DNA from 2 places in the Allobacillus sp. SKP2-8 genome. Region 1 is predicted to be linked to the other one. Evidence: a T-box and tRNA genes for the amino acid it is inferred to sense, from the RefSeq annotation. Region 1 holds a T-box; the other holds one or more tRNA genes.
What was found. The T-box of region 1 lies ahead of FPQ10_RS03915 (valine--tRNA ligase). A T-box ahead of a tRNA ligase gene usually reads a tRNA of that ligase, here a tRNA-Val.
Positions count from the first base shown of each region.

Region 2: it has a tRNA-Val gene. The T-box ahead of FPQ10_RS03915 (valine--tRNA ligase) is inferred to sense a tRNA for this amino acid. The anticodon was not compared.

Region 1 covers NZ_VMHF01000002.1:123,804-135,558, forward strand. Annotated here, with positions in the region: gene FPQ10_RS03905 (sensor domain-containing diguanylate cyclase) at 425-2,137, opposite strand; gene FPQ10_RS03910 (bifunctional folylpolyglutamate synthase/dihydrofolate synthase) at 2,155-3,447, opposite strand; gene FPQ10_RS03915 (valine--tRNA ligase) at 3,530-6,181, opposite strand; T-box leader at 6,233-6,456, opposite strand; gene FPQ10_RS03920 (hypothetical protein) at 6,561-6,749, shown strand; gene FPQ10_RS03925 (LysM peptidoglycan-binding domain-containing protein) at 6,746-7,861, opposite strand; gene hemL (glutamate-1-semialdehyde 2,1-aminomutase) at 8,641-9,930, opposite strand; gene hemB (porphobilinogen synthase) at 9,945-10,922, opposite strand; gene FPQ10_RS03940 (uroporphyrinogen-III synthase) at 10,919-11,695, opposite strand; gene hemC (hydroxymethylbilane synthase) at 11,695-11,755, opposite strand, start outside.
Region 2 covers NZ_VMHF01000001.1:584,300-596,054, forward strand. Annotated here, with positions in the region: gene FPQ10_RS02990 (hypothetical protein) at 87-515, opposite strand; gene FPQ10_RS02995 (CAP domain-containing protein) at 881-1,729, shown strand; gene FPQ10_RS03000 (ABC transporter ATP-binding protein) at 1,910-2,887, opposite strand; gene FPQ10_RS03005 (ABC transporter ATP-binding protein) at 2,850-3,851, opposite strand; gene FPQ10_RS03010 (glutathione ABC transporter substrate-binding protein) at 3,863-5,425, opposite strand; gene FPQ10_RS03015 (ABC transporter permease) at 5,445-6,341, opposite strand; gene nikB (nickel ABC transporter permease) at 6,356-7,297, opposite strand; gene FPQ10_RS03025 (methyl-accepting chemotaxis protein) at 7,716-9,008, opposite strand; tRNA gene FPQ10_RS03030 (tRNA-Val) at 9,549-9,620, opposite strand; gene FPQ10_RS03035 (hypothetical protein) at 9,702-9,896, shown strand; gene FPQ10_RS03040 (carbonic anhydrase) at 9,982-10,362, shown strand; gene FPQ10_RS03045 (alpha/beta fold hydrolase) at 10,463-11,287, shown strand; gene FPQ10_RS03050 (hypothetical protein) at 11,328-11,651, shown strand; gene FPQ10_RS03055 (flavodoxin family protein) at 11,641-11,755, opposite strand, start outside.

The DNA.
Region 1 (11,755 bases):
TCGCGCTTCCGTTGTTGAGAGTGTCTCTCGAGTACGGAAAACACCCGATTTCTCGCGCTTCCGTCGTTGAGAGTGCCTCTCGAGCACGGAAGGAACCCGATTTCTTGCGCTTCCGTTGTTGAGAGTGTCTCTCGAGTACGGAAGGCTCCCGATTTCTCGCGCTTCCGTCGTTGATAGCGTCTCTCGAGTACGGAAGGATTACAATTTCTCGCGCTTCCGTTGTTGATAGCGCCTCTCGAGCACGGAAGGTAATGCGTGTCCTTTTTGGACGATATCTCCGACTACGGCAGTCAGCGAATCTTACGTTAAGTTGCGTACTTATCCTAACAAATATTTTAGAGCTATTTTGACCTCATAAAAAAATCCGTATGATGACTGACTTCCTTACTCATCATACGGATTTTTCACTCCGTTCATTAGCTTTTTATACAATTGATGCAACTTTGTTTTTTCCGCTTCGTTTTGCACCTACATACATCGCCCGATCCGCCTGGCGAATTAACTCGTTCGGTGATTCACAATGGTCTGGATAAGTAGCAATGCCTAAACTTGCTGTAATCGGTATGGCTACCGGCTGCCCATCCTCAATGTTTTTCATCAATACAAAAGGCTCGGAAGAAATCAGGCTACGAACCTCTTCAGCCAATTCACGAATTTCCTCGTGATTCATCCCTTTGACCAAAATAGTGAATTCTTCTCCTCCATATCTGGAAACAATTCCTCTGTCACTGATGAAATCTTCCAATCTCCTGGCAAGCTCGACTAACACTTCATTTCCCGCTTCATGGCCATATGTATCATTCACAGATTTAAAAGAATCTAAATCGATAATGATAATGGAAAGATTTTCATCAATCTCTTTCGCTTGTAAATCAAGCGCATACTGTTCAATATGATCCGTCAAATAACGATAATTGTATAAATTCGTCAATTGGTCATGCAAACTTTTTCGTCTTTCCTGTTCATAGTGTCTAGCATTCTCCATTGCGATGGATAAGAAATTTGCTAGAATTCTCATAAGCATTAAGTGATAGTCCTGATAAGCACGCCTGCTTCGGTCACCAATGACCAAGACACCAACGACTTTTTCACTCCGAATAATAGGGATGCCTAAAACACTTTGCACATCGCTTGGCAAACTGTTTTCAGTATACTGATCTAATGGAGCACGAGTATTGAACAATACTGCTTTTCTTTGAGCATAAATTTTCCCAAGCAATCCACTGTTTGTCGACAATACCTCTTCCGGATGTTTAACCGTTTGCCGATCCTTTACAAAGCGAATTAAAGTCAATGTTTGACTAGCATTTGAAACATCGTAGATATAAATGAAACTTGCTGGAATTAATTTACAAACCTCTTCAACAAACGTATCTAACACATTTTTAACATTTAATCTTCTTGATAATTCTTGACCGATATCACTTGTTTTACGTAAATAGTGATTCACTCGACGCCCATTATAATAAAGGCTAATAGCGATTGATAGAAGGATAAATGGGATTCCTACGAAATAGATTGCTGCAATTTTCAGATCGATATAGAGTAAATAAAGTACTAAACCTAATGGAAAGACAATTAATGTGAGAAAAACATCGGCGAATAAAGACTTTCCTATTTTCATGTGACGTTCGTCGTAAAAAAATACATTTAAAATAACTAATACAATTTGGTTTAAAATCAACCCAGTTGCAATATAACCGACTAATGCAATACTTTCAGTGGACGTATTTAATTGAAGTACTCCATGTTCGCCACCGAGCCAATAATAGACAGCTGCTGAGCCAATGGATGTGATTAACATCATCAACGAATTGCTGGCAATCCGAAATATTTCATCTTTGCTGATCCGCAGTTTATAGATTAATGTTAATAAAGCCAGCTGTGTTAAAATAATCTCAGCGAATAACCCAAAATAAAGAAATGCAGCAAAACTGATACCATTAGCCACAAAAATTGAAATCTGTCCGATTTGTATAGGAAAATAGGAAACCGCACACATAATTAACGCGAACGAAACTAGGTCGGCCCATTCTCCGGTATAAGATGGCTCAAATGTGGTATAGACATAAAATATGGAAGTTGGAAAAACAACCAACCATATAAGCCATATTAAAAGCTGTTTTTTCTTTGTCATGGAGCCTTCCCTTCTCCCTATTTATGTTGTAAGACATAAGCTCTCACTTGAGATACAAAGTAAAGCGATCCTGTAACGATAAGAATGTTTTCGGTTGAATCCTTTTCAATAAACTGATCAATAACAGTTTCCCAGTCTTCCTGGACATATGTGTGAGTTTTCTGGAAATTTTTATATAGTTCATTGTACTCATAGCTTGTTGAAAAGTCAAACGGCGTTAAGTAAATTTTTTGAAAGTTTTGTTCAAGGATATCTAGCATTTGATCGATTGGTTTATTTTTTACGACAGACAGTAAAACGGTGACCCGATTCGATTCCCATTGGCTCTTAATCGCGGTAACTAATTGAGTCATTGCTTCTACATTATGTGCGCCATCTAATATGATTTTTGGCTGATCACGGATGACCTCTAGACGTCCTGGCCATTGGGATTGAAGAAGCCCTTTTCTTATTTCCTCATCGAGTAGCTTAAACTTTTCTTTTTTACTTATTAAAATCAGTCCATATAAAGCAAGTGTGGCATTTTCGATTTGATGCTTCCCTTTCATGCTAAGTTCGAGATTATGCAAACACATATCTTTAGACAAAAAGTCAAAAGACTCTCCCCAATCAATGTAATTATTTACTTGGTAATTATAATCAATATTTAATTGATAGAGTGAGGCATTGTGCAGCTTAGCTTTTGACTCGATTACACCAAGTGCTTTTTTTTGATGTACATTTGTAATAACCGGTATTCCTGTCTTGATGATGCCTGCTTTTTCATAAGAAATCTCTTCGATTGTATTGCCGAGAATGTTCGTGTGATCCTTACCTATGGAAGTAATCATTGAAAGAATCGGTGTAATAACATTCGTAGAGTCCAATCGACCACCAAGTCCTACTTCCATGATTCCAAAGTCCACACGTTCTTCTTGAAAATGCATCAATGAAATAACCGTAATGACTTCAAATTCCGTCGGTGCCCCCAACTCTGTTTGACTGATTTTTTCACAAATTGGCTTAACCTGTTCCACATAGCTTGCTAATCTTTGTGGATCAATTGGATGGCCGTTAATCGAAATGCGTTCCTCGAACCGCTCAATATAAGGAGAAGTAAATGTTCCTGTTTTAAACCCATGACACTGAAGTAGATTTCGTAAATAAGTCACGGTAGAACCTTTCCCGTTCGTTCCTCCTATGTGAATAAGCTTCAATCCCTTTTCAGGATGTCCTAAGTATTCTAATAACTGTTGAACTCGATCCAAACCTGGTTTAATACCAAATTTTAATTGTTGATGAATCCATTCAATTGCTTCATTTCCATTCACATTATTCATCCTTTTATTTTTATGTATTTAAAATAACATAAACTGCCTACATTGTGTCAGACAGTTTATGTTATAACAAAAATTATTTGAGTTCTTCGAGTTCTTGAATACGTTCTTCCACAAGCTTGCGTTTTTCCAAGTAATCTTTTTCTTTGTCTCTTTCTTGTTGCACAAGCTTTTCAGGGGCTTTTTGAACGAATTTTTCATTTGATAATTTTTTCTGAACCAATTCTACTTCAGATTGCCATTTGTTAAGTTCTTTTTGTAATCGACTTAATTCTTCTTCTAAATTCACTAAACCTTCAAGAGGGAAGAATAGCTCAGCACCGCTGACGACTGCTGTTTTGGACTGTTCTGGTGCTTGAATGGTTGTACTAATCTGTAAGTCTTCAGGATTACAGAATTTCTCTAAATAATGACGATTGTCTTCCAGCTCATTCACGATTGATTCGTCACTCGCTTTAACTAGGATACGAATCTCTTTCGACATCGGTGTATTGACCTCTGCTCGAATATTTCTGACAGCACGGATGATTGCAACAAGTCGTTCCATCCGTTTGGCGCTTTCTTGGTCAGTGTATGCTTCATTCACTTGTGGCCATGCTGCTACGGTAATGGATTTTCCTTTATGTGGGATGTGCTGCCAAATTTCTTCTGTGATGAATGGCATAAATGGATGAAGTAATTTCATGATTGAATCCAATGCATGAATGAGGACAGATTTAGTCGTACGTTTTTGTTTCTCATCCTCACCATACAACGGAAGCTTCGCCATCTCTATATACCAATCACAAAAATCGTCCCAAATAAAGTTATATAGATATCTTCCCGCTTCACCAAAGTCATATTTATCGATATTTCTTGTTACCTGTTCGATTGTCTCATTCAATCGAGTCAAGATCCATTTGTCGGCAACTGATTTTTCGCCCGAAAGATCAAGATCCTCATAAGCGAAATCTTCTAAATTCATAATAACGAATCTTGAAGCATTCCAAATTTTATTGGCAAAGTTCCAAGTCGACTCAACTTTTTCCCAGTGGAAACGCAAGTCCTGTCCTGGTGAAGAACCTGTCGATAAAAAGTAGCGTAATGAATCAGCACCATACTTTTCAATGACATCCATCGGATCGACACCATTTCCTAGTGATTTACTCATTTTTCTACCTTCTGCATCACGAACTAATCCATGAATCAACACATCTTTAAACGGTCGACGGTCCGTAAAATGCTTAGATTGGAAAATCATTCGGGATACCCAGAAAAAGATGATGTCATAACCTGTCACAAGTGCACTCGTTGGGAAATACCGGTTGTAATCTTCACTGGATTCATCTGGCCAGCCCATCGTTGAGAAAGGCCATAAAGCAGAGGAGAACCATGTATCCAAGACATCGTCATCTTGTTCCCAATTCTCTAGATCTTTTGGAGCTTCTCGACCGACATATAACTCACCTGTTTCTTTATGGTACCAAGCTGGAATTCGATGTCCCCACCATAATTGACGCGAGATACACCAATCGCGGATGTTTTCCATCCAATGGAGATACGTTTGTTCAAAACGTTCTGGGACAAAATTGACTTTATCCTCAGTCTGTTGTAATTTGATTGCTTCCTCAGCAAGTGGACCCATTTTGACGAACCATTGAGTTGATAAATAAGGTTCAACGACAGCTCCGCTACGTTCGGAATGTCCTACAGAGTGCATATGTTCTTCAATATGAAAAAGAACACCTTCCTCTTGTAGATCTTTTACGAGCTGTTTTCGGCATTCGAAACGATCCATGCCTTCATACTTGCCCGCGTTTTTATTCATCTGGCCACCCTCATCCATAACCAAGACTCTTTCAAGGTTATGACGGTTTCCAATTTCAAAGTCATTCGGATCGTGTGCGGGTGTAATTTTTACCGCCCCAGAACCGAATTCCATATCGACATAATCATCACCAATAATCTCAATTTCTCGGCCAACAATTGGTAGAATTACTTTTTTACCAATTAGATGGTTATACCGGTCGTCCTCTGGATGAACAGCGACCGCTGTATCGCCAAGCATCGTCTCTGGCCGAGTTGTCGCGATTTCAATAAATCCATCTTCATCCTTTAGTGGATATCTCATGTGATAGAATGCACCTTTGACCTCTTGGTGAATCACTTCGATATCAGACAAAGCTGTTTTTGTACTTGGATCCCAATTAATAATATATTGTCCCCGATAAATCAGTCCTTGTTCATAAAGGGATACGAAAACTTCTTTGACAGCATTGGATAGACCTTCATCAAGTGTGAATCGTTCTTTTGAGTAATCCAGACCTAATCCAAGTTTTTCCCATTGGCTTCGGATAAAGCTCGCATACTCTTCTTTCCAATCCCAGGCTTGCTCAAGAAATTTTTCTCGTCCAAGATCATATCTGCTTTTGCCTTCTTCTTTTAACTTGGCTTCGACTTTTGCTTGAGTTGCTATTCCTGCGTGATCCATGCCAGGCAACCATAAAACGTCATATCCTTGCATGCGCTTATAGCGTGTCAAAATGTCTTGCAATGTCGTATCCCACGCATGACCTAAGTGCAGTCTTCCCGTAACGTTTGGCGGTGGAATGACAATTGTATACGGTTCTTTTTGATCATTTTCTTCCGCTTCAAAAAACTTTCCTTCCATCCAAAATTGGTAGCGGCCTTTCTCTACCTCTTCCGGATGGTATTTTGGCGCCATTGAGGTTTCTCTTTGTTCACCCATTTCATTTCCTCCTTTTTTATTATGAAAATAAAAAAATCTTTCCATCCTTATAAAAAGGACGAAAAGATTTAAATTTCGCGGTACCACCTTTGTTCACAGCATAATTACACTGTGCATCTCACCTGTTAACGGTTTTCCCGTCTTCTTCTACTATCATTTCAAAGAAGCTGCCAATTCAGAGCGACCTTCCAAGTTTTCAATCCGAGGAAACTTTCAGCAATTGTTTCCCTCTCTGTCGGTGTTCAACCTGTACTCTTCTCCTACGGCATTTACGTTTATTCGATTATCATTATTATAAACAACGAATGCATCAAAATCAATGAATTAATACACAGTGTTACCGCATTTTTCATATTCTATACAAAAGGAGGTCATCCGAGTGGGTAAATATCATCGCTACCGGTTCCCTCATGGGTTTCGCCGAGTCATTATCGTTGTGGAATACTCTATTCTCCCAGTCGTCTGCTATCAGGTTTTACGTACACTGTTTTTACCTACGACATTGGATATGTTTTTGTGCATTATTTTTATAGGAATCTTCATTATGTTTCGGTCCAAATGGATTTAACTCTTTTTTGCTGTTTTCGGAACATAAATAACATCGCCTTCCTCAAGCGCAGTAGAATCATCTAAATTGTTCACTCGTTCCAGTTTCGAAGAAGGTAAGTTATAAAATTCAGCTATTGATTCCAATGTTTCATTTTTTTGAACAAAACGAACTGTCAATTGTGAAGATGTAGGCTCGTCGTTTCGAAAGAATTTGGACAAATAACTTAACCCACTGGCTTCTTTTTTCTGACCTACTTCAGTTTCTTCTGTTTCTGGGTCAGCAGCGCTCACTTCATAATCATCAAAGTCAGTGTCCTCGTGATCTACTTCAGTCGATTCCGCATGTTCTTTTTTGTACAAGTCTGTGTCAGTTTTCTTAGCCTCTGTTTTTTCTTCATGTTTTTCTTCTAATTCATCTTCATTGGATTTCTTTTTATTGAAGAACTCAGCTAATGTTTGTGACTTATCTTTTTTGAAAAATTCTCTTCCTTTTTGTTCTTCTTCAGAATCCGTTGTATTGGCGACTTCTTCAAATGGCTCTTCTGCCGGTTGGGCTGTTTCTTGTTCTGCCGTTTGTTCTGCTTCCGCATTTACTTCCTGCTCATCAGATTGGTTGGAATCTTCTTGTTGATCTTGAAAGGTTGGGAACTCTTTTAATTCAAAATCAGATGGTGCTGATTGTTCAGGATAGGTATCTTCTGCTTCCCGTTCGGAGATCCCATCGATTCGAATGCTTGATTGAATATTTAGTGTATGAGGTTCCGGAAGTTCATAATCAAAAAAATCTACCTTTACTTCAACACGATGATCCGTTTGCACACGATCTGTCGGAACCGTAATATCCACTGGAATTGGATACTGAAAAGTCATAAATCCATTGTCCAACGTTCGTACTTGCTGTACAACATTCTCCTCTTCATCATCAACAATGTACAGGGGTTCTTTTTTTGGCATAGTTTGATAATCCCCCGAAACAATCAGTACTCCTCTTAACTGAATATAATTCGATTCTTGGATGACATCTACCTCGGGATCGATTGAGATACTGTAAAGGTCATCCACCTCTTCTCCTTGTCGAAAATTAATTTTTTCATAAATTTTAAATGCATATGGTTCCTTATTGTTGGTCATAAGCATCCTCCCTATATCCTTTTTTCAAATCCTGAGTGATTTGATATTCGCATCAAAGAAAACAGAACCTTTCTCTAATCTATATGATTCATATTCGATAAAATGAAAACTTCATGAAAGAAAGCGACTTCGAGAGTAATTTTCAGTTATGTTCTGGATTAGAAAAAGGGATTAATTGATCTTTTTGATGCTAAGAGGAATGTTTTATTAACATTGTCGAAGATGGAATCAAAACATGCAGACGTTTGCAGTCAAGTGAATGCAAATGCAACGGACGACTATTGATGGTTGAGTCTGACTGCTGAAGTTTTGTTCTTATCTGCTGAAGTCCGGCTGATAACTGCTGAAGTTTTGCTCTTCACTGCTGAAGTGCGGCTGATAACTGCTTAAGTTTCGCTCTTCACTGCTGAAGTCCGGCTGATAACTGCTGATGTTTCGCTCTTCACTGCTGAAGTCCGGCTGATAACTGCTGATGTTTCGCTCTTCACTGCTGAAGTCTGGCTGATGACTGCTGATGTTTCGATCCTCACTGCTGAAGTGCGGCTGATGACTGTTGATGTTGGATCTGCCAAATTGGAGCTAGCCTATTAATTGTCAGACACCAATGTCATATAATTTCATAATGGATCAACAAACACACATCTCGAGCCATAGAAAACTTTATTATGGTCGCAGTTGTCTTCTTATGTTCTGTGGGTCGAGGCAAAGTGTTACGAAGTGTCAGTAAAATAAAGAAAACCGAACGATTGATTTATCCAAATCGTTCGGTCTTTCATTACTTACTTATTGTATTTTTTAAATGCATTACGTGCAGCTTCAATGGTCTGCTCAATTTCATCCATTGTATGTTCAGTCGATAGGAACATTCCCTCGAACTGTGAAGGTGGAAGGAAAATTCCTTGCTCTGCCATTAAACGATAATACGTAGCAAACCATTTGAGATCAGACGTTTGTGCTTTTTCGAAATTGATCACTTCTTCATCAGTAAAGAAGAAGCCAAGCATAGAGCCTGCACGGTTTACTTGTAATGGAACACCATATTCTTTAGCCGCTTCCTGAAGTCCTTCAACAAGGCGGTCGGCTTTTTCATTAATCGCATCATATGACTCTTCTGTCAATTGATTTAAGGTTGCAATACCTGCTGCCATAGCAAGTGGGTTACCGGATAATGTGCCTGCTTGATAAATATCGCCTTCTGGAGCGATTCGTTGCATAATTTCTTTTTTACCGCCGTAGGCACCTACAGGAAGTCCGCCACCAATAACTTTTCCGAGACATGTTAAATCTGGTGTGACACCGAAATGACCTTGCGCACAGTTATAACCAACACGGAAACCTGTCATGACCTCATCAAAAATGAGTAATGTTCCGTGATCTTCGGTAATTTTGCGTAAGTTTTGTAAGAAATCATTAACTGGTGGTACAACACCCATATTTCCAGAGACCGGTTCAACAATGACTGCTGCTAATTCATCGCCGTATTGTTCAAAAACATAGCGCACACTTTCCATATCGTTATATGGAACAGTAATGGTATTTTGAGCAATTGACTTAGGTACTCCGGGACTATCCGGCAATCCTAACGTCGCGACGCCGGAACCAGCCTTGATTAAAAGCGAGTCACCGTGACCGTGGTAGTTCCCTTCGAATTTTAAAATTTTATCTCTTCCTGTATATCCCCGAGCTAAACGAAGTGCACTCATTGTAGCTTCTGTACCCGAGTTAACCATCCGGACTTTTTCGATAGAAGGTACACGATCGATCACAATCTTCGCCAGTTCATTTTCATACTCGACGTTTGTACCGAAACTCGTTCCTTTTTCCATCACTTCTTTTAACTTGGAGACAACCGCATCGTGAGCGTGTCCAACAATTAAAGGTCCCCAACTGAGCACATAATCAATATACTCATTACCATCCACATCAAATATGCGCGAACCCTTACCTTTTTCCGTATAAATAGGTGTCATATCGACTGATTTGAACGAACGAACCGGAGAGTTGACTCCCCCTGGTAATAAATCTTTTGCTTCTTCAAATAATTTCTGGGATTTTTCATAACGATTCATATTGAAAGACCTCCTTAGGATTCACTTAACCATTTTGCGACATCTTTTGCAAAATAAGTGATAATCAAATCAGCACCTGCCCGCTTCATGGAAGTTATCTTTTCCATAACAATGGCTTTTTCGTCGACCCAGCCATTTTGTGCCGCTGCTTTGATCAATGAATATTCACCACTCACATTATAAGCTACAACAGGCAATGTATACCGATCTCTTACCTCTCTGACAATGTCAAGGTAACTAAGTGCCGGTTTGACGATGAGAAAATCTGCCCCTTCCTCAACATCCGAATCTGCTTCACGCAATGCTTCAATGCGGTTAGCCGGGTCCATTTGATACGTTTTCCGATCGCCGAATTGTGGTGTACTATCGGCCGCATCGCGAAACGGACCGTAAAAAGCAGAAGCATATTTTACTGCATAAGACATAATCGGAATGTTTTCAAATCCTGCTTCGTCTAATCCTTTCCGAATTTCTTTAACGAAACCATCCATCATGTTTGACGGGGCAATAATGTCAGCACCTGCTTCAGCTTGAGATACAGCAGTCTGTACATGTAATGGTAGAGAGGCATCATTGTCGACATATTCATCGTGAATGACACCGCAATGTCCATGTGAAGTATATTCACACAAGCAAGTATCCGCAACGACGAGCATTTCAGGGTATTCTTTTTTGATTAAACGGGTTGCTTGCTGGATGATCCCTTCACTGTCATATGCCTGTGAACCAACTTCATCCTTCTCTTTGGGTATGCCAAACAAAAGCACAGCTTGGATTCCTAGCGCGTTAATCTCTTTCAATTCTTCTGCTAACCGATCCAGTGAAACTTGATACACTCCTGGCATGGATGATACTTCATTTCGTTGTCCGTTCTCTTCCAAAACAAACAACGGATAAATAAGATCTTCTTTATGCAATTGTGTCTCTCTTACTAAATCACGCATAGCGGGTGTTCTTCTTAGCCGTCTATGCCGGTCAAATGTATTACTCATTTTAATTCCTCCTCAAGCACTTGCTTCACACGGTCGGCCAACCCGTGAAGTGTATACTCTTCTGGTACATACGTTTTTGTAAAACCTGTCTGAAGTGCCTCTTCTTGGGTAGTTGCACCGATGCAAAAACATGGCTTTTCGTATATTTCTCCTGGCGTCTGATCTAATAATGTAAAAAAGGCATGAATAGATGATGGTGAAGTGAAAACATAGTAATCAAACGGCCGCTCTTTATATAGCTGGTTTAATTGCTCCTGTGCTGAGAAATTGATCACCGTTCGATAAACATACATATTCTCAAAAGAAAGTTGTTGCCGTTCAAACTTTTCATCAATCGTTGTTTTCGACAATTCCCCTTTTATTAATAATACATTTTTAGGTCTGTCAATTTCGAGAAATTCTTCTCCCATATGTTCAGCATCGAATGTACTCGGTATGAAGTGAACAGTTAGGCCTTTTTTTTCAATTTCAGCTGCAGTACCTGTACCGACTGCAGCTATTTTTTTATTAGACAAATCGATCATGTCATAACCTAACCAGGCGATTGTTTCATAAAAAAACCGGACACCTTTTGCGCTCGTAAAGAAAAGCCAATCAAATTCATTGAAACGCTTTAAAAACTGTACATTTTCTTCTCTCTTCCAGATCTCCGTTTCAATCACAGGTACACAGGAAACATCACACGGTGCATCTTTCAACGGTTCGGTGAATTTTTCTGCCTGTGAGGAGTGTCTGGATAGAAAAACCCGTACTTCTCTGGGTGTTGCACTCATTAGGATTCATCCATTTCCGCTTTTGCTTCCGCAACTAATTTCTCAGCACCTTGCTCGATT
Region 2 (11,755 bases), on a different contig from region 1:
TCGGTGCTTTTTTTGTATGTGAGCTAAGGGTTAGATGTTGGAGAAATTTATCACACTTATAAGAACAGGGTTTTAGAAAGATTTCACTATTCCATTAACTCTAATGCCATCTTTTCCTTTCTTTTTGTATTTCTATCTCCTTCTCGCCACTCAAACTCTAAAATAATCTTTTTCCCTTCTTCATAATCCTCCCAAAAACCAAAATTATCAAATGATGTTTCAATGGATTGTTCAGTAGATAATTCATTTGCTTCTGTTCCTCTCATAAATTCAGTCCCACTCGTATAAGTTAAAATATCAATTGACCTAATATCCTTTTCTCCTTTATATGTGAAAATACCAGTAGTTTCTTCAAAAATATCAGAATTTCCTCGCGAATATGTCCCGGAAATTGTGGCCTCCCAATTCTCTGATTCATTTTTAAAAGTAAATTCCTTTGTGGGCTCATTTTTGGGAGCACACCCAGTTAAAAGAAAAACTATCAATGGAATTAGTAAAGAAAGCTTGAGATTCATACCATAACCTCCTAAGTATTTTATTCAATATTTAGTCCGTGTTATCCTTTTTTACATTAAAGTATTCATCGTGCAGACCTTCCCTGGTCAAATCAAGTAACATTTTCATTACATTTAGACCGCTTTTGTAACAAAAGACGATTTTTGAAATCTGTCAATATATAAATCTATGTAAAAGTTTCCTGGTGTACTTCTATTAACCAATTATTAAAAAATAGCCAATTTCTCAATTGCTTGTTACTTAAAGGTTTTGCTTTTATCCCTGTAATTGTCTAGTTAGCAGGTAATTTATGCCACAAATATGACAGAAAAACGCATGCTATGATGATGTTGCAACAAAAACAACCCAAAGGAGTGTACAACACATGAAGAAAAAAATTAGCATTCTAGCGATCGCTTTAACCATTCTGTTCGGAGGAGTGTTTGCGTCTTCTGCATCAGCAGCTGCATCCGATCAAGCACAAGGACAACAGAATTATTCATATAAAGTCTTCTATTCTTTTAACGGGTGGTCCGACTATTTCTCAGGTAATGATTGGTGGAAAAAATTCTTTACTCAATCGAACTCTGATGATAAGAAAAACAATCAAGAACAGCCAGAAGTAAATCAACAAGATCAAGAAGTACAAGAACCTTCTAAGAATGAAGAAAATCAGCCGAAGCCAGATCACCAACCTGCTCCGGAACAACCAAAAAAAGAGCAACCTGTTAAAGATACACCTGAAAAAGAGCAACAAATTGAAGAAACACCTGAAAAAGAAGTAGAAAAAGAACAGCCAGTTGAAGAAGAAGTTACTGAACAAAAACAAGAACAACCTGAACAAACAAATAATGAATTGAATCAGTTCGAACAACAGGTCGTTCAATTGACGAACGAAGAAAGAAGTAAGCATGGTTTACAACCATTACAGATTGATACAGAAGTGAGCAAAGTTGCTCGCGAAAAATCACGTGACATGGCTGCGAATAACTACTTCGCACACAACAGCCCAACGTACGGCTCACCGTTTGACATGATGAAGCAATTTGGTGTGGATTACCGTACAGCTGGTGAAAATATCGCCAAAGGACAACTCACACCACAACAAGTCGTCAATGCTTGGATGAACAGTGAAGGACACCGTGCCAATATATTAAACGGTAACTTTACACACATCGGTGTTGGATATGTCGAACAAGGTAACCACTGGACACAACAGTTTATTGGAAAATAAATTATAAATGAGAGAAACCGACCATCAGCTGATTAAGGCTGTTGGTCGGTTTTTTAATTTGGTCATTTAGAGTCCATTATTTGAAATACTTTCTGTTGTTTATATGACATTTATTAAAGCTGAATAACCTCTTCTTTAGCTTGTGCATTTCCTAATAAAATCATCATCTACTCGAAGTGACTAAACTTCATGACAGGCCACGAAGTGATTTTCTTCAATCTCTCTCCATTCAGGTACAATCTCTGCACAGTGTTCCTGAGCGATTGGACACCGTGTGTGAAACGGACAGCCAGTTGGATAATTAGATGCGCTCGGCAAATCACCTTGCAATTTTATCCGATTCCGCTTATGTTTTGGATTAGGCCGTGGAATAGCAGACAATAGAGCTTTCGTATAAGGATGTAATGGATTCTTATAAATTTGCTCTGAGTCACCTAATTCAACCTGTGCCCCCAAGTACATTACTAGTATTCGATCACTCATATATCTCACAACACCCAAATCATGAGAAATAAATAGATAGGTCAACTCATATTTCGTTTGAACATCTTTGAGAAGCTTCATTATCTGTGCTTGAACAGACACATCAAGTGCAGAAACTGCCTCATCACATACAATCAACGAAGGATTGAGTGCTAAAGCGCGTGCGATTCCGACTCGTTGTCTCTGTCCTCCACTGAATTCTCGCGGATACCTATCATAATGCTCTTCTTTCAACCCGACTTCCTTTAAAAGGGATAAAACTTTCTGCTTGCGTTCAGATTTACTCATATTCGTATGAATGATAAAAATTTCTTCCAAAGCATTACCGATTTTTTGTCGGGGATTCAGTGAGGCGAATGGGTCTTGAAAAATCATCTGTAAATCTTTTTTATATTTTTTTAGTTTTCTTTCTGATAGATTACCAATTGATTCATCTTTAAATTGAATCGATCCATCTGATAGTTTTTCCAATCCGATAACAACTCTTCCAAGTGTCGATTTTCCACATCCGGATTCACCTACAACGCCTAAGGTCTCTCCTTCTGAAACAGTTAAATTAATTCCGTTGACCGCTTTGACATAATTTTTAGGTCGTTGTAACAAACCCTTTTTAATAGGAAAATGTTTTTTGACATGATTAAGTTGAAGTAACTGTGTTTGATGGTTCACTTTGATTCACCTCCTGAAGCCAGCATTTACTATAGTGAGTAGATGTTACTTCAAACGTAGGCGGTTCTTTTTGCTTACAAATATCCATAGCAAAAGGACAGCGGGGATGAAAGCGACATCCTGGTATTTCCTCATTAAGACTTGGCATCGAACCTTTAATCGCATTGATTTCCTTAGATACATCGTCCACATCCGGTACAGAATCAAGCAGACCTTTCGTATATGGGTGAAGCGGATTGTCAAAAAGAGTTTCTACATCTGCTAATTCGATTACTTCCCCGCCGTACATCACCATGACACGATCGGCGATTTCAGCTACAACACCCATATCGTGTGTTACAAAAATGACGCCCATACCGATTTCGGATTGCAGGTCATTGATTAAGTCCAAAATTTGAGCCTGTATGGTAACATCTAAGGCTGTAGTTGGCTCATCAGCGATTAACAATGATGGTTCACACGCCAACGCCATAGCGATCATCACACGCTGCCTCATCCCGCCACTCAATTCATGTGGATGCTGATTAAGTTTCTCTTTTGGATTCGGTATACCAACTTTATCCAGAAGTTCCACACTTGCCTGGCTTGCTTCTTTTTTCGACATATTTTTATGAATAATTAATGGTTCCCTTAGTTGATAACCTATGGTCAGTACAGGGTTCAAGGCAGTCATTGGCTCTTGAAAAATCATCGATAATTTATTACCTCTTAAACGTTCCATTTCATCTTCTTTTTTTCCGCTAAGGTTTTCATCTTCTAAATAAATAGAACCTTTTGTAATATCACCATTCGATGGTAGAAGACCCATAATAGATAATGAAGTGATACTTTTTCCCGAACCTGACTCTCCCACAATACATAAAGTTTCTTCTCGATCCACCGAGAACGAAATATTCCGAACAGCTGGCAAAGTGCCGTCAGCTGTTCGAAACTTAATTTCAAGGTTTTCGACATTAAGTAAATTTGACATTTTTTTCGCACCTACTTTCTGGTTACCGGATAAAGAGACCACATACCAGTTGGATCGACAACCAATCCTTCAATCGATTCGTCATAGCCCAAAGTCACGACACCATGGCTCATCACAACCCATGGAGCGGTTTCTATTGCAAGTAGGTTTGCTTCATGCAACTTTTCCTTTCTGACTTCTTGATCGACTGATGTTCTGGATTCATCTACTAATTGGTTAAACTCACTATTATCAAAACGCACTCTGTTAGAAGCACCTATATTATCAGAATGCAAGTTCGGATATAGCAATTCACTTCCATCTGCCGTACTGTTGGCCCAACCAAGAAAAGTCATATCGAAGTCACCTTTTCTAGCAACATCTAAAAAGCTTGCCCATTCCATTGTCTCTATGGATACATTTAAACCCATGTCAGATAGTTGTGATTGAACTATTTCAGCCATTTTTAGGTAGTTATCACGATTGGCTGCAAGGAGTGTTATCTCTTGTCCTTCATAGCCATTTTCTTTTATCATTTGTTTTGCTTTCTCTGGATTAAATTCATAACCTGCTGATTTTGCTTCTTCATCATACCCAAAGACTTTCGGGCCAATTATGCTTTCACTATAGACTCCAAGATCATTTAGCTGTGAAACGTATGCTTCTTGGTTCACGCCATAAGCAACAGCTTGCCTAAACTTCAAATCATTGAATGGTTCTTTTTCCATATTAAACCCTAAATAGGAAACTCGAGTTCCTTCAGTCTTTTGTACTTCGATTCCTTGAAGTGATTCTATACGATTAATATGGTCAGAAGGGATTTGATCAATGAACTGAACTTCTCCTGTTTCAAGCATTGAAATAGCGGTAGATGTCTCAGGTACTATTTTATACGTCACTTTTTCAATTGCAGCCGGTTCTTGCCAGTAGTTTTCATTTCGTTTCAACGTAATCTGATTTCCTTCTTCCCAGCTTTCAAATACAAATGGCCCTGTTCCAACAGGTTCTTTGTTAATATCTCCTTCTTTATCTGCCTCAGGACTTACGATTGCAGCATTCGTATGGCTGAGTGCAGCTAGCATCGGGCCATAAGGTTCTTTCGTTTTCAAGACAACTGTATACTCATCTTGAACTTCAATCGATTCAACCGGAGCAAGTAAGGATGCACGTGGTGCAGCTCGCTCAGGATCTTTTAATTGGTCAAACGTATATTTTACAGCTTCTGCATTAAACGGTGTGCCATCGTGAAATTCAATGTCTTCTTTTAACTTAATGACCCAAGTATTTTCATCAGGATTTTCATATGAATCTGCTAATAATGGTTCTGGTTCAAGTGTATCTGGATTTTGCTTAAACAACGTTTCATACACTTGGTATGTAACGTTAGAAGAAACTGAATCGTTTGTATCAATCGGTGAAAGTCCTGCTGCATCAGAGGTCGTCGCATAGGTGACTTCAAACGCCCCTTCATTATCACTTTCAGCACCTTCTCCGTTATTTCCATCACTACTACTTTCACTGTTGCTACAACCTACGAACAATAACAGTACTGTCATTAAAAGGAACAATAAGCTAATCGTTTTTTTCAATCTCATCATTTCTCTCCTCCGTTTGTTAGTTATTTACGTCCATATTCGGATCTAGTGCATCTCTCAAACCATCACCAACGACATTAAATGCGAAAACTGTCAGCATGATCGCAATTCCTGGGATAATGGATATATGTGGTGCATCCCACATAAAATCTTGTCCTGCTGCAATCATAGCTCCCCATTCTGCTGTTGGTGGTTGAGCACCTAATCCAAGGTAACTTAAGGCAGATGTTGAAAGAATTGCCGTTGCCATTCTCATCGTTCCATAGACAATTAATGGAGCTGTACAGTTAGGTAGGACATGCTTCAAAAGAATTCTTAGATCACTTGCACCTACCGTTTTCATCGCCTGAATATATTCCTGGTTCTTAATGGATAACACACTACCTCTAACAATCCTTGCGCACCCAGGTATGGACCAGATACTTATTGCGATAACAACATTCACTAAACTAGTACCTAACATGGCAATAATGAGCATGGCGAGTAAAATACCAGGGAATGCAAACAGTAAGTCTACGAATCTCATAATGATACTATCTAATTTACGATAATAGCCGGCAAGCAACCCTAGAATGATTCCACCAAATAAACCAATACCGACAGAACTTAATCCAACTAATAATGAAATGATTGCTCCATGTGCAATTCTCGACCACATATCACGGCCATAATTATCCGTACCTAGGAAATGACCTTCCGATCCAACACCTAGTTTTGTCCTTTCTAAATTTTGCTCGTATGGTCCATAACTCGTAATAATCGGTGAAAATATAGCGACTAGAACAATCAATGTAATGATGATAATCCCTATTAATGAAAGTTTATTTTTCATAAGACTTTTAGCTACTTCAACGAACCGATTTGTCGTTTTCTTTTCGGTGTTTATATTCTTCTCTGTTTCAGTAACTGCAGACATCTGATCCCCCCTTTCTAGTCATAACTGATCCTTGGGTCAATAAGCGTATAAATAATATCTACGATTAAATTGACTACTACAAAAATGGCCGCTATCAATAATACGGTGCCTTGAACGATTGGAAAATCACGCGCTGCAATGGCGTCGATCATTAACCTTCCGATACCATTAATTGCAAACACCTGTTCAGTGACGATTGTTCCTCCAAGTAATGAACCGAAGTTAATTCCAATAATTGTGAGTACTGGTATCATTGCATTTTTCAACGTATGTACCCAAATCAGCGGCCGCTTTCTTACACCTTTTGCTTTTGCCGTTCGAATATAGTCAGAACGAATTACTTCAAGCATCGAGGACCTCGTCATTCTCGCAATCAAAGCTGCAGAAGCTGTTCCTAACGTTATTGCCGGAAGAATCAATTCTTTCATACCTTCAAATGTATAAAAGGGTGAATTTAATCCTCCAACAGGCAAAAGCTGAAAGTTAACGGAGAAAATTAGAATGAGTATAGTTCCTAACCAGAAGTTCGGTATAGAAACACCAACTAACGCGAAAGTTGTACTCGTCACATCGACCCATGAATTCTGTTTTCTTGCAGAAATAATTCCAGCAATGATGCCGATTAAGACTGCAACGACCATACTGGCTACCGCTAATTTAACCGTTGTAGGAAATCGAGTAATAATAGCCTCTGTCACTGCCTGATTCGTTTGGTACGAATAACCGAAATCCCCTTGCAAGATTCCACCTAGGTAATCAAAATATTGTACGAGAACTGGACGATCAAGGCCCATTTTATCTCGTATAGCCTCCAAATCTGAGGAAGTAGCATTCGGTCCCCCTATAACGGTAGCTGGATCACCTGGAGCTAAATGCATGCTCATGAACACCAAAAAAGAGATACCTAGCAAAAGGAAAGTTAATTGTAATATACGACGGACGATCATCCCGATCATTCGTTCACCCCCATTCATCAGAATTTTCTTGCTTTTTTATGTATTCTATTTTACATATGTTCGAAAGTCAACCTATTATTCTGAATAAATTTAATTTTTTTTAAAAAACGCTTACATTTTTTAAGAAAATGAGACGTATTAACTACATTTTGTTATCTAGAGTATAAAAATGTATAAACAGTTAAATTGAATTGTGTCCTCAGTTTGTTTTGATAAAGGATATTGTCCCTTATAAAACTGTCAACTTAGACTTATTTTGTTCTGGATTGAGTTTAGACGCGTTTTTTCTGTGACATCAAATTCCATATCATTTAAATTTCTAAATCTAATTGCCTAATACATTGATCCTAAATTTCTTAAAAGGAATACAAAAAAACCTCCATCCTTAAAGGAAAAGAGGTTATAATATTGCTCTTATTTAATTTAGATTAAACCGTTGAATCTGCTTATTTAAACTTTGAGCTTGGCTTTCTAATTCATTTGCAAAGTGATTAACATCTTCAATTGTACTCGCTTGTTCTTGAATCGAGGCATTGACTTCCTCGGTACCAGCTGATGTTTCTTCTGCGACTGCGGCAACCTCTTGTGACTGTGAAGCCGTTGATTGAATGGCTTCTAACTGTTCATTTACTAATTCGGAAATCGAATCAATCTCTGTTGCGACTTCTTCTACAGAATCGGCAACTTCTTCAATCGCTGCATTTGTTTTAACACCGTTTTCTGACTCAACCCTTGCTGTCTCTACATTTTCATTGATTCGCCCAACAACATTACCGACATCCTTTTGAATCGCTGCAATCAATTCAGAGATGTTTTTAACGGCTTCAGCACTTTGATCCGCCAGCTTCCGAATTTCCTCAGCAACAACTGCAAAACCTTTACCATGTTCTCCTGCACGAGCCGCTTCAATGGACGCATTCAATGCAAGCAAGTTTGTTTGCTCGGCAATATCACCAACCATCGTAATAATCGTTTCTACTTGCTTCGTATTTTCTTTTAAGCGATTAACATCCGTCAAAGAAATTTCCTGGTTCTCTGTTAACTGCTGGATGCCATTAACTAATTGATTGACAACCATTTTCCCATTTTGCAATGTACCTAACATCGAACGCGATTTATCCCTTGAAGTAGAGGCTTTCTCTTGAACATTTTCAGCTAGCTCAGTAACCCGCTCAACCGACTCAACTGTTTGTTGGATTGCTTCTGAAGAACTTTCGGACCCACTGGCAATTTCATCGGTCGCTGAACGAATTGTATTTGAATAACTCGCAAGTTCTTGTGAAATAGATTTCATTTTAATAACTGTATCATTCGTGTGTTCAAAATGCGTATCAATATTCGTAACGGTATCTCTTAGATTTGTCAGCATCTGATCAAACGCCTGTCCTAAGGCACGAATTTCATCATCCGAAGAATGAATATCAATTTCTTGGTTCAACTGTCCATCGGCGGCTTCTGAGGCTGCGTGCTCTAATTTTTCCAAAGGCTTTGTAATGAACCGAGCAGCAAAAAAAGCTAAAATTCCTGACCAAATAACCCCTAACAATAAGGTTAAGGTCGTAAATACTTCCATGGAAACAGACCAATACTGCGTAATGTAATCATAGACTACATACAAAAACAAAGCACTCATCGAATATGTAATGATTGCTAAAATTGTTGTGAAAAATATTAATTTTTTACGAAGTCCAAAACGATATTTCTTTTTCATGTACTCTCCCCCGATTGCTAGATTGATCAAAAGCTACGTATATATAAATTCCGATCTTCAATGATACAATTATTTCGATCGGAGTTGTTACCTTAGTCCTATAATTATATCGGAGTATTCTACGTTTATTTAACAGTCATTTGGACAATTATTTAACAATACAACGACACCTTGTTCACTCTATGGATCATATCGGTTGGATTTTGCAAATTTGAAGTATAGATACGGATTGAGAGATTCGAAAGGTGAGAATATACTAATTTGTGAATTGGAGAAATTAAAAACGCTCAAGTAATAAATAGTGGTTTAGGAATCTATACGCTAGCAAAATTCCAAGGGGTACTAAATTGTATACAACCGCTGATCAATACGAGAAAGGTGATGCCCCATTCATCATTTTGGTGGAGTATAATGATGAAGTGCTTGTTTATGATGCACTTGTTGATGGGTAATTGGTGGCTGGATACCAATCTATGCTTTCCATATTTCAGACATAAATAAAAATCCCCCAACACCAAATGTGTCAAGGGATTTCAGGTATGACTCCGATTGGACTTGAACCAACGACTTCCACCCTGTCAAGGTGGCGCTCTCCCACTGAGCTACGGAGTCATTTGAGATAAAGTTTTTGTCGACAATTACTAATATAATGTTTTATACTGAACTTGTCAATCTTTTTTTGGAGGTTTTATTATGATCGCCAGAATACTTACTTTTCTGTTAATTGGCGGACTACTATTGGCAGCAATTGCCGTAGCAGCACCTCAATACTTAACTGAATTTTGGATTGTTTTAGCGCTTTTATTTTTAATTGGTATATCGACCTTAGTTATTATTTACTTAAGAAGGGCTATATCCTTAATCAAGGAAATGAATGCTAAGGAGTAAATTGATTCATTTTTTAGATATTACTTTCAATTCGCACTCCCTTCGAATAAACTATAGGTAAAGAGAGTCTTTGGGAGGGGTTATGATGTCAAACCAATTCGTAACAGCAATTAATTGTATGGATGGCCGTGTACAAGAGCCGGTCATTAAATGGATGAAAGAAAAATACAATGCTACCTATGTCGATATGATTACAGAAGCAGGTCCGAACAAAACACTCCTTTATGGAACCGACGAAGATAGAAAAAGAATTAGGGATAAAGTGGACATTTCCTATCATAATCATGGTTCTAAAGTTCTCGCTATCGTTGGCCACCATGATTGTGCAGGTTATTCACTTGAAGACTCTAGAAAAAAAGAAAAAATTAAATCAAACGTACAAATGTTTAAAGATTTGGGTTATGAAATGGAAATCATCGGACTTTTTGTAAATGCAGATTTTGAAGTCGAAGTTGTAGTTGATTAATAAGATGCCGTTCAAGTGATTCATCATGCTTGAGCGGTTTTTAAATGCATATTTTTAATCCGTTTGGGGAACCTCGTTTGTATGGGATTGGGGTGTAAAAATGGCAGATGTTCAACTGACAAAAGAAACAATTGAAATCAATCATACAAAGATCTATTGTGAGCATGCAATAAACGATCGGCCACCGTTATTCTTAATACACGGCTTTCTTGCCTCTACATACACGTTTAATCGAATAATTCCATTATTGGCTGAAGATTTTTCAATAGTGGCATTCGATTTACCAGGGTTCGGGAGCAGTGAGAAATCTACTTCTTTTAATTATTCATTTGAGAGCTATTCACAGTTCGTCAATGATTTAATGGATTACTTTCAATTGGATAAAGTTTTTATTGCAGGACATTCCATGGGTGGCCAAGTTGCTTTGTACACTGCGAAAAACTTTCCTGATCGTGTAAATAAGCTCGTATTATTAAATAGTTCTGGTTACTTAATGAGACCTGCACAAAAATATGTGACAGCTTCTTATCTTCCTTTTTTCCCATCATTTTTAATGCGTTATTTTAAACGAATAGGTGCTGAAAAAACATTACAAAATGTTTTATATGATCACTCGCTGATTAATCAAGAAATGATTGATGTATACGAAAAACCTTTTTTAAAGAAAGATTTTTATCGCTCATTAGTACGTCTCATCAGGCAGCGGGAGGGCGATCTATCTCCCGAACAACTTCGTTTAATTCATCAACCTACATTGTTGCTTTGGGGGAAGAATGATAAAATCACCCCCCTTCGAACAGGAAAACGACTGGCAACAGATTTACCGAATGCAACCTTGAAGGTATATGATCAGACTGGACATCTGATCACAGATGAACGACCGAAAGAGATTGTTAAGGAAATGAAGCAATTTTTACTTGAATAGTCCATCTTTAATCACTTTTGATTAACTGGTGGTCGAGCGGTTGCATCACTTTGTCGAGCGGCTGCATCGCTTTGTCGAGCGGTTACAATGCTTTGTCGAGCGGTTGCATCGCTTTGTCGAGCGGCTGCATCGCTTTATCGAGCGGCTGCATCGCTTTGTCGAGCGGTTGCAATGCCTGGTCGAGCGGCTGCATCGCTTTGTCGAGCGGTTGCATCGCTTTGTCGAGCGGTTGCATCGCTTTGTCGAGCGGCTGCATCGCTTTGTCGAGCGGCTCGAGTGTTTTGCAATGCCGACGCCAAGAAAAAGCCCTGAACGAAGAATCACTCCTTCGTCCAGGGCTTTTATACTTACGTTTATTTTGTAACATTTCCCTCTGCAGGGATTGGTTTCGCATTCAACATTCGTGCGAAATGAGTAGTGTTATAAGCTAGCGTTGTAATGGCGTTTTGGGTGAAGTCGCTATCTGTG